DNA from 3 places in the Heyndrickxia vini genome. Region 1 is predicted to be linked to each of the others. Evidence: predicted binding sites of a transcription regulator. Region 1 holds the regulator's gene; each other region holds the start of a gene.
The links. Region 1 encodes LexA, which represses DNA repair genes until DNA is damaged. Its sites were predicted from a motif close to CGAACATATGTTCG; they were not measured.

Region 1 (3,291 bases):
TAGTCCAAAGTGTGTATGCCATCGGTGCAGCACCCATAGGTAATCCAGGATGACCTGAATTGGCTTTTTCAATTGCATCAATAGAAAGAGTTCTGATTGTGGTTACTGCTAATTGGTCTGTATTATCAAACAATTTTATACATCCTCTCTATCATATATAGTCCAATATTAATATTAAACATGTTTATATTATAACTCAACTAAAGAAAAGTATAGTTTTTTATCTTTTTAATTTCATGTTGAACTAACCGCTTTTTTAATAAAAATGAAAAAAGGCTGATTGGTCAGCCTTATCCATAAAGGTTATTTAATTATTCAATGGAGTCTTTTCTTCTCTTGAATACTGCGAACTTTTTGTGGTGTTACGTCATTTCCTTCCGGATCAATGACACGAACAGTTTCAATTGTGTTTTTCATAGAAGAACGAAAACTTTCTAAATACTCACGTCGAAGACGGGATTGTTCTTTCGCTTCCTCTTCAGTTAGTCCTTTTTCTTTAGCTTTTTTCGATAGTGCATTGATTCTTGATATTTTATCTTTAGAAAGCATATAGCTACTCCTTTTCTGTAGAAACTACTATCTTTTCCAGTAGAAGATACAGTAATAGTACTAGATAAATACTTTGTTATCAAGAAAAGAGCTTAAGCTTCCTTCTATAGTTATTCTTGCTTTATATATTCTTGATATCTTCTATGCACAGTTGCTTTTGAAACATTATATCCAAATCCTCTTAGTGTTGCTGCTATTTCAGCGAATGTTAGGTTATTCTTACGTAAACGGACTATTTCGTCTATAGGCATATCCTTGCGATCACGTCCTTGAACATTTCCATGTTCTTTTAAATTCAATTCTGGCCGATAACCTTTTTCTACTGCACGTTTCATTCCTCTTTTTATTTTTAAATTATGTAATTTTCGTTGATATTCTTCTACCATACTAACAATATTTAAAACCATAGAATCAGATTCTGATAATTCTAATTCCCCCTGATGGGAAATACTATATACTTTAATACCTTCCTTAAAAAGACAGTGCAAAAGAGCAATTTTTGCATTACCTCTGCCTAATCTCGTCTCATCTTGAATTAATAATGCATCAATGTTTCTTTCTTTAACAAGATCAAGGATTTCTAAAATCCCCGGACGATCTAAATGATATCCACTTTCTTGATCATGAATCACTTTAACAAGATCGAACCCACACCTTTTAGCCATCTCCACTAGTTCTGCCTCTTGTCTTTCAAGTGATGTTTCTTGCGTATGTTTTTTTGTACTTACACGACAATAGATTACTGCTTTCATCATTTTATTACTCCAAATCTAATGCATATTGATTACTATCATCCAACTGTTTTTTCGTTTTAATAGGGATTATAATTTTTTCTCCAGCTTTTATATTACTACTAGTTAAATGATTTTTCTTTGTTACCCACTCGATGAACTCATTTGGATTCATTGAATGTTCCTTTGAATAAATATGAGCAATTTCCCACAATGATTGCCCTTTAGTTACGATAACTTCCTGATAGTTTTTGTCATCTATAAAAGAGTTCATCGCATATAATCCTATAACCATTGATAAAACAATTAATATAATAACATAAGAATATTTTTTCCATAGAATAGTCATATTATAAAACCACCTTCGAATGTATGTTCGTTTATTATTTTTATTATAATGCGAACATTTGTTTCAAGTCAATAGTTTTTTCGAACTTATGTTTGTATAGTTGGAAAAGAAATGCTATAATGGAATTAATCTAAAAGATACGTTTAATAGTCGGGGTGTATATGATGACAAAACTTTCAAAAAGACAACAGGATATACTGGATTTTATTAAGCAAGAAGTTAAATCAAAGGGATATCCACCATCTGTTCGTGAAATTGGTGAAGCCGTCGGACTAGCCTCCAGTTCTACTGTCCACGGTCACCTATCAAGATTAGAAACAAAAGGATTAATCCGAAGGGATCCTACTAAACCGAGGGCAATCGAGATCCTCGATTTTGAATCGGAAAACATCCCTAAACAAAATGTCGTGAATGTTCCTTTATTAGGTAAAGTGACTGCAGGTATGCCTATTACTGCTATTGAAAATATCGAAGAGTTTTTCCCATTACCAGAACAATTAGCACCCACTGATGAGAATATCTTTATGTTGGAAATTGTCGGTGAAAGTATGATCGAAGCTGGTATTTTAGATGGTGACTATGTAATTGTCCGTCAACAACAAACCGCTAATAACGGGGATATCGTCGTTGCAATGACTGAAGATGATGAAGCAACAGTGAAGCGTTTCTTTAAGGAGAAAGACTTTTTTCGGCTTCAACCAGAAAATTCAACAATGGCTCCAATCATTTTAAATAATGTCTCTATTTTAGGCAAAGTTATTGGTCTATACCGTCATATCATTCATTAAGTAAAATCTCCAATATAAAAACATCCAAATTTCATTTAAATAAAACGAAATTTGGATGTTTTTTCTTTCAAATCGTCACTTGCAACGAATTTTCCAAATAACTCTTTAATGGACTAAAATAAGCCCCTCTCGTTTGAGAAAGGGCTTATTAACATGATGTAAATCATGCACTGATTATATTATGTGCAGGTTGCAATCAAATTATACTATTTTATTACTGCGCCAGTTGATGGTGCCGCATAAATGTTTACTTTACCAAAATCATCCGTCTTAATCGTATAGACATCCTTTTGCGGTTCTCCCAAAATATCGTATGAAAGACCTCCAAATTTCTTAGGATTTAAAAAACCCACTTCATTTCCTTTTACTGGTGCTTTATCGAGAGGGTAAACTCTCCAACTTGAATCAGTTCTAGGAAGATACACTTTCTTAGGTTTAGGTTTGGAGGCTGATCCCGGGTGGGTTTCATTCTTAGATGCACCTTCTAACTTCACATATTTCGGCGAAGCAGTTATATAGTATACTGCACCTTTACTGTTCTTAACTTTGTACATATACTCATTGCCCACTTTTACTTTCTGGACAACTTCCGGAAATCCATCTCCTTTACGCAATATACCAACTTTATAATTGGTATCAAATGTTGCTTTCGAATAGAAGTTTACTCCATCCGAACCGCCATAAATACTTTCAACTCTTTTTCCTTTAAATGAACTGTCATTTGATGGATCAGGTATTGTAGGATTTGGATTTGTTTCAGGTTTAGAAGGAGAAGCACCTGCCTTCACCTTGTCTAAAAAGTCTTCCCAAGTAATCCCCTTTTCTCCACTTCTTAAATAGCGTGGACAGTTCTTTCCACTCCAATGGTTATGTT
Region 2 (3,291 bases), 450 kb from region 1:
ACCCATAAACATGTTGCTTGTCATGCAATGCTGGATAAATTTCTCCCGATATATTTCCATAATAGACAATCGTGTTTCCATGGTCTGAAATGACGAAATAAAAGCTTTCATTATCTTCTGCCCACTGCACACCTGGCAAAACCGCTCCCTGCTGAAAATCGCCAACAGCATAATCCCCTACCGGTGCATCAATTTCGCTTGTGAAACAATTAAGTTCTTTCGTCTGTAAATCATATATCCAAACTTTACTATGAGTAGCATTTTTAAATTCCTGCTCATTGCCTTGGAATGATAAATAACGACTATTAGGCGACCAAGATGTTTGCCAAAAACTCCCCGTTCCTTTCGTCACCGGAATCGACTCTTTTGTTTCTAGGTTAAATAAATAGACATCTGAAATAAACGATTCATCACTATCATCAGAAAAATCGGCAAGATAGGTTACATATTTTCCATCCGGGGACCACGAATCAAGTGAATGATGGTAATCACCACTTGTTAGCTGTTCAATTTCTCCTGTTTCAAGATTCGCCATTCCAATATGTGAAAATTGTGTAAGGTCCAAAAAACCACTTGAGTCAGACTTATATTTCATCTTTTCGACTTCTAACGGCTTTAATTCTTTATCTTCCGCCTTTTCTTCTTTTGCTTGATCATTGATCGTTTCCTCTTTTCCAATGACAACTGAAAAGGCAATTTTCTTGCCGCATGGAGACCACACAGGGTTTCTTGCTCCATTTTTGCTAAATGTGATTTGCTTCGCTTCTCCTCCAAATTTTGAAAGAACAAAAATTTGTGATTCCCCTTCCCTTGTCGATACAAATGCAAGCTCATTTCCATTTGGGGACCAGCGTGGAGAATGTGTGCGATGGTTACCGAATGTCCATTGTTTTGCCTGTTTATCATGTAAATTCAAATAAAATAAATTTGATACGTAATCCTTTTTCTCTTTTTCGATATGTGTTTGTACGAATACAACTTCCTTCCCATTTGGAGAAAATTGTGGATCTACTATTGATTTCAACTCGTATAAATCTTCAGCTTGGATACCGCTTTTTGCCATTCAAATCACCTTCCACGTATTCAATCGAATTTAATATATTAATACATACCCTACCTATTTATTTCGCCACCCAAAACATTATACCTGCATTTATTTTTCAATTTTTTGATAATCGTGTCGATAATCTGCATTTTTATGGAGAAACTACCCGTCATAATTAACTTGAAATTTTTGATCATCACGCGTAAAATATATACGAACACATGTTCTTTTAAAAAGGAGGACTATCCAATGACAAAAATACCTGAAAATGACCGAAATATTATTGAGAAGGCCATTTATCTACCGATGATATTGATTGTATTAAATCGCGATTTGGAAATTATTAATAGTAGCCCATTCAAACTTAAAAATCCATATATTGAATGGATTGAGGAAACAATGAAATGTATCCAAAAAGAATTAGCCAGTGTGAAGCGTTATATGAAACAGCAGCAAATTAAAGTAGAAAAAATAAAATCGGATGATGCCTTTACAATGTATATGTTTCTTTATAAAGGTTATGAGGAAGAGCACAATTATTTTAATCCAAGACTGCGAAATCGATCAGAGGAATTAATGAAATACTATCTTTTTCAAAGATTTCAAAACGATTTAAATATAATGAAAGCCTAATGAAGAAAAAAGCAATCATTAGAGTTAGATTGCTTTTTCTTCATCAACTAGGCTTCTATTCCTCTAAAAATCTTTTGTAATCATATTCCCTTCTTCGCTCTGAAGCTTCCATGTTTAAATAAAAGCCGGTACGTTTATATTTATTATCCATAGTTTCTATATGTTGATAATATTTTATTTGCAGCTGCGAAGCCCTTCGCAATTGGTTGGTGAATGAACTGAAGGAGATTGGAATTTCTAACGTCTGTTTATTACGAAGAGTAACTAAGGTGTTATTAGATGATGATCGTTCGTGGTGAAGAATATGATTAAGTGAAAACCATATACAATCCGGATTCATAGGAGATGTGGTTGGAAACAAGTAAATAGACGAGTAAGGATCAACCATAATAGGTGCTTTATGCGTAATTCCAATAAGGCGTCTTGTCCCATTTTTCCTACCTTCATAGGAAGCCCCATAATACTCACAACTATTTTTCACGATTTCTAGTGGTTTAAATGGTGATATGCACCGATTTTCAACTTCTATTATTTCCGAATAAATTTTTGATCCATACGTGATCGGCAAAATTGCCATAGTAAATGGTGAAATCTCAAATTCTTCAATTATTTTTTCTGACACTTTTTTCTCCCCTTTTCAACAAAAATAGTTAAATATATACATATTATAATGTAAATTTACAATTTTGGCACTATTTATTTATAAATAACTAAAGTATTTCCAAAAGTATCTATCGGAATATTCAAAGTATTCAATTGACTTTTAGTGTAAATACCTTTACACTAAAAAAAAGGTTAGAGGTGATCATCGATGGAGAAAAAAGAATCCTACACAGAGATGGTTAATGCGTATGCGATGACACAAATAAAAAATGAAAAATTTATGGCAGAAATTTATGCAGAAATGATTTTAAATGAATTGCTGTTAACTCGGAGGAAAGAAGTAATAGTAAAAAAAATTGATCTTGCTCTAGACTGCAAAGACAAACGAGCATTTTTATTATTAACAGATGAATTAAAGGAACTGGAAAAACAATTCGGTTCATGATTAGAGCCCTCTAATGATTATTAGAGGGCTTGTGTTTTTAACGTTTGTTCTTTTCCTTAAAATCTTCAACCATCCTTATCCGTTCCAGCATCGTCGGATGATCGTAGCGGAAAATTTTCACCAGATATGGTGGATTTACTTGGCTAAGTCCGGATTTCGTTAAGTCATGGAATGTTTGAACAGCCGCTTTTTTATCATCGGTCATTTTCATTCCATAGCGATCTGCCCGCATTTCCTCATAACGCGATACCCAATTCGTAATCGGACTCGCAGCAAAAAGTAAAACGGAAGTAATTAATAAAAATAATGGGAGTGAACTTAAACTGGAAACAGCTGTAACTTTCAACTCTGTTCCTTTTTTCCGAACTAGTCTATTCATCACCCATGCGGTTATCCATAGGCCGATTCCAGTAAGGATAATGTAGCCTGCAATGCCAAAGTAAATATGTTTTTCTACATAGTGTCCCATTTCATGTGCCATGATAAAAAGAATTTCATCCTCATTCAGCTGTTCCAATGTCGTATCCCATAAAACTATTCTTGCATTGGAACCAATTCCCGTCAC
Region 3 (3,291 bases), 690 kb from region 1:
TTCATTTCAATCTTCACGTACTTTTCTCCTCTCTTTGGGTTTATCTTAATATTAAAAATGAGGGAAAAGCTTCTTTATTGTATGATAAACCTCATTCAGTACCTACGGTTTAATCTTTAATTTGTACATTTGTTACCTGATTAAACTCTATATATTCAATGTCTTCATTCATTGCTTCAATCTTAATTTTTTTTTCTAAAGAATCCATTTTAATTATTTTTCCAACAATTCCCCTTATAAATCCATGTTCAAAAATAGAAAACTCTACAGGTAATTTAAATTTCTGTGCGTACTTTATTTTTTCCTCAAACTCCTGAATCTGGTATTCGTCAAGTAATGGTTTGTCTAGCCGTTTTAGATCTACAGACATATCTTTTAACATTTTTACATGCTCTGGTAGCATTAGTGAGACCCATTTTTTATTCCCTCTGTCACGAATCATGCTTTATGTCCCCCCACAAGTGCTGAACGTTTTAAAGCGGTCCCGGCTTCAGTGAAAGAAACCGCCCTCAAGACCGCTGCTGAACCAAACTTATCTCTGATCTTATCTACAACATATCCTAAATCATGTAATTTTGTTTTGTTAGGCTCAAACAAATTTAATTGTAATGTTGAATCATCAACAATATTAGAAAGAGATATAGATATTTGGCGAACGTTCTTTCCGGAATAAAATTTATGGAATAACATTAAACATACTTTATAAATGGTCATCGTTACGTTCGTTGGTTCATCGACAGTATAAGACCGATGAAAGCCACCGCCAAAATCAGCATCACTATATCCAATGCCTAAACTAATGGTTCTCCCCGCTTTTTTTGAGGTCCGAGCTCTACGTGCGACTTCCTCGCACATTTCTAATAGTACTATTTTGATTTCATGTTCCTCCTTATAGTCACGCAGTAGGATTTGACCTTTCGCAAAACTAATTTGCCCTTCGATGATAGGAGCTCCTAATTCAGATAAATCGATTCCCCAAGCATGATGGTAAAGCTGATTTCCCATAATGCCAAATTCCTTTTCCAATAACTTTAAATCATATTTTGCCAAATGACCGACAGAAAAAATCCCCATTCTATTTAGCCTATTTTCAATTCTTCTTCCTATCCCCCACATTTTCCGTAAAGGGGATACTGTCCAAAGTTTGGTTGGAATATCCTCATAAGTCCATTCCGCTATTCCATCCTTTACTTTTTTAGATTCCAAATCTAGCGCTAGTTTTGCCATAAGCATATTAGGTCCAATGCCAATCGTGCAAGGAAGCCCAAAGGTGTCGAGGATTTGCTTTTTGATCATATGCGCAATTGTTTTCGAGTCACCGAATAATTTTTTCAGTCCATCTACTTTAATAAATGATTCATCTACACTATAGATATGGATATCTTCCATAGGTGCATACTTATTAAAAATTTTTATTAATTCAGTGGAAATTTGTAAATATGTTGACATTTGAGCTTCAACAACTTGGATTCTATTGTCATCGGGAATATCAAACATACGAGAAGATGCTGGTTTAATGCCAAATTCCTTTTTTAATTTCGGCGAAGCAGCGAGCACAATACTTCCTGATTGCTCTTTGTTTCCAACCACCGCTAAATAGCATTCCATAGGGTCTAATCCCCGCATAACCGCACTGCAACTTGCATAAAAACTTTTCATATCGATACACAGTATTTGATTCTGCGGGAGTTCATCGTAATCAATCATTACTAAGCCCCTTTTCTATGGTTCTTTACAATGATTTATTTTAGAACCTTTTTTCAACTATATAATCTCCCTGCAAACAGGAACGTTCGTTCTTATTATATGTATTATTTTATTCGAATATACGTTCGTGTTCAATCATCAGTTTTTGGAAATTAGGAAAAAAGTCCGTCATTCATAGCTGACATGGATTATTTAAAATAAGCGGAACTTCTCCGGCTATACTGCAGAATAGAGCTTGATTTAGGGAATATAAGCGGAGAATCTCCGATTAAGCAAAGCAATATTACCCATTTTCACATTTTTATAATCAATAGTCGGAAAACTTCCGTCTATTTAACCTATTGTCAGTGCTATTTTCTATTTAAGGGAAATTTCTCCGCCTATTTATCAAACTCGTTTTGGCATCTTAATGCACTTATGGTTTTGTGAAAAAAAGGCTTAGAGATGTATTATCTCTAAGCCTTTTTGACTGTGAAGTTTATGTGATTTGCTATTTAATTTGGTCTGTGATTTAGACATTTGAACCTCTAAAAAAGTTTTTCTATTTCCATATTTATTTCTACTCACATAAAAAACCCGAATAGTAATCCGGGTTACATCCTTACTTTTTGAAAAACGCCTTTCTCCCTAACCGTTCTACCGTTCGGGGAAATAAAGTATAGAAAATACTCCCTACATTCATCCAACCGGGCGCATTGATTTCCCTGCGTTTTGTCAGCATGCTGTCAACAATGTTCTTCGCTAACTTTTCCGGATCCAGCATAAATTTTTCAACACTTTTTGCGTAAGTTCCAGATTTATCAGCTACATGAAAAAAATTAGTAGCAATTGGGCCGGGATTGACCGTTGTCACAAAGACGTTATATGGGGACAATTCCATCCTTATGCTATTAGAATATCCAATAACAGCGAACTTTGTTGCAGCATAGACACTTGATTTGGGAGTGGCCATTTTCCCAGCTTGGGAGGCGATATTAATGATATGTCCAGATTTGTTCGTTCGCATCGATGTGAGGACCTCTTTCGTACAGGCCATTAGTCCAACAACATTCACATCAAACATTCCTTTAATATCGGTCATAGAGGCTGAATGTGCCTCTTCAAAAACACCGTACCCCGCATTATTGACTAATACATCAATGTTTCCAACTTCCTCCCGAATGTTTTGAAAAACACCTGGAATCTGTTCATGGGAGGAAACATCTAAAAATTGAATGCTACATCTCACCGAATACTTTTCTACTATGTTACGTTTCATCACCTTCAATTTTTCAATATTGCGGGCAAGAAGGACGAGATTGGCCCCATTTTTTGCACATTTGTAGGCAATCTGTTCACCTAGCCCCCCCGATGCACCTGTAATAACAATAGTTTTGTTATGAAGACGATGATTCGTCATATCGTTCACTCCTATTACATACTAAAATAAGCGATACCTTCTTCATTCACCACTTTCTTGATTGCATCTTTTGAGAGCAAAAAGTCTAATTGAGCAGTTGTTTCCGATAAAGTCAGTCCTAATTCTTTTTGATAGACGGCCGGGAAGAGCCTTTGACAGATTTCAAATGTCGTTAAAGATTTCTC

Region 2: the regulator LexA is predicted to act here: its motif matches at 1,260-1,273, upstream of I5776_RS14460 (YhjD family protein).
Region 3: the regulator LexA is predicted to act here: its motif matches at 1,822-1,835, upstream of I5776_RS08635 (Y-family DNA polymerase).

What each region holds. Positions count from the first base shown of each region.
Region 1 covers NZ_CP065425.1:2,430,160-2,433,450, forward strand. The annotation lists gene tkt (transketolase) at 1-133, opposite strand, end outside; gene I5776_RS12135 (DUF896 domain-containing protein) at 316-549, opposite strand; gene I5776_RS12140 (YneB family resolvase-like protein) at 660-1,301, opposite strand; gene yneA (cell division suppressor protein YneA) at 1,309-1,629, opposite strand; gene lexA (transcriptional repressor LexA) at 1,794-2,417, shown strand; gene I5776_RS12155 (peptidoglycan recognition protein family protein) at 2,624-3,291, opposite strand, start outside.
Region 2 covers NZ_CP065425.1:2,881,921-2,885,211, forward strand. The annotation lists gene I5776_RS14455 (S9 family peptidase) at 1-1,063, opposite strand, end outside; gene I5776_RS14460 (YhjD family protein) at 1,295-1,678, shown strand; gene I5776_RS14465 (competence protein ComK) at 1,734-2,300, opposite strand; gene I5776_RS14470 (IDEAL domain-containing protein) at 2,490-2,726, shown strand; gene I5776_RS14475 (M48 family metallopeptidase) at 2,764-3,291, opposite strand, start outside.
Region 3 covers NZ_CP065425.1:1,737,867-1,741,157, reverse strand. The annotation lists gene I5776_RS08645 (SPL family radical SAM protein) at 1-17, opposite strand, end outside; gene I5776_RS08640 (YolD-like family protein) at 110-442, opposite strand; gene I5776_RS08635 (Y-family DNA polymerase) at 439-1,707, opposite strand; gene I5776_RS08630 (SDR family NAD(P)-dependent oxidoreductase) at 2,309-3,106, opposite strand; gene I5776_RS08625 (MBL fold metallo-hydrolase) at 3,121-3,291, opposite strand, start outside.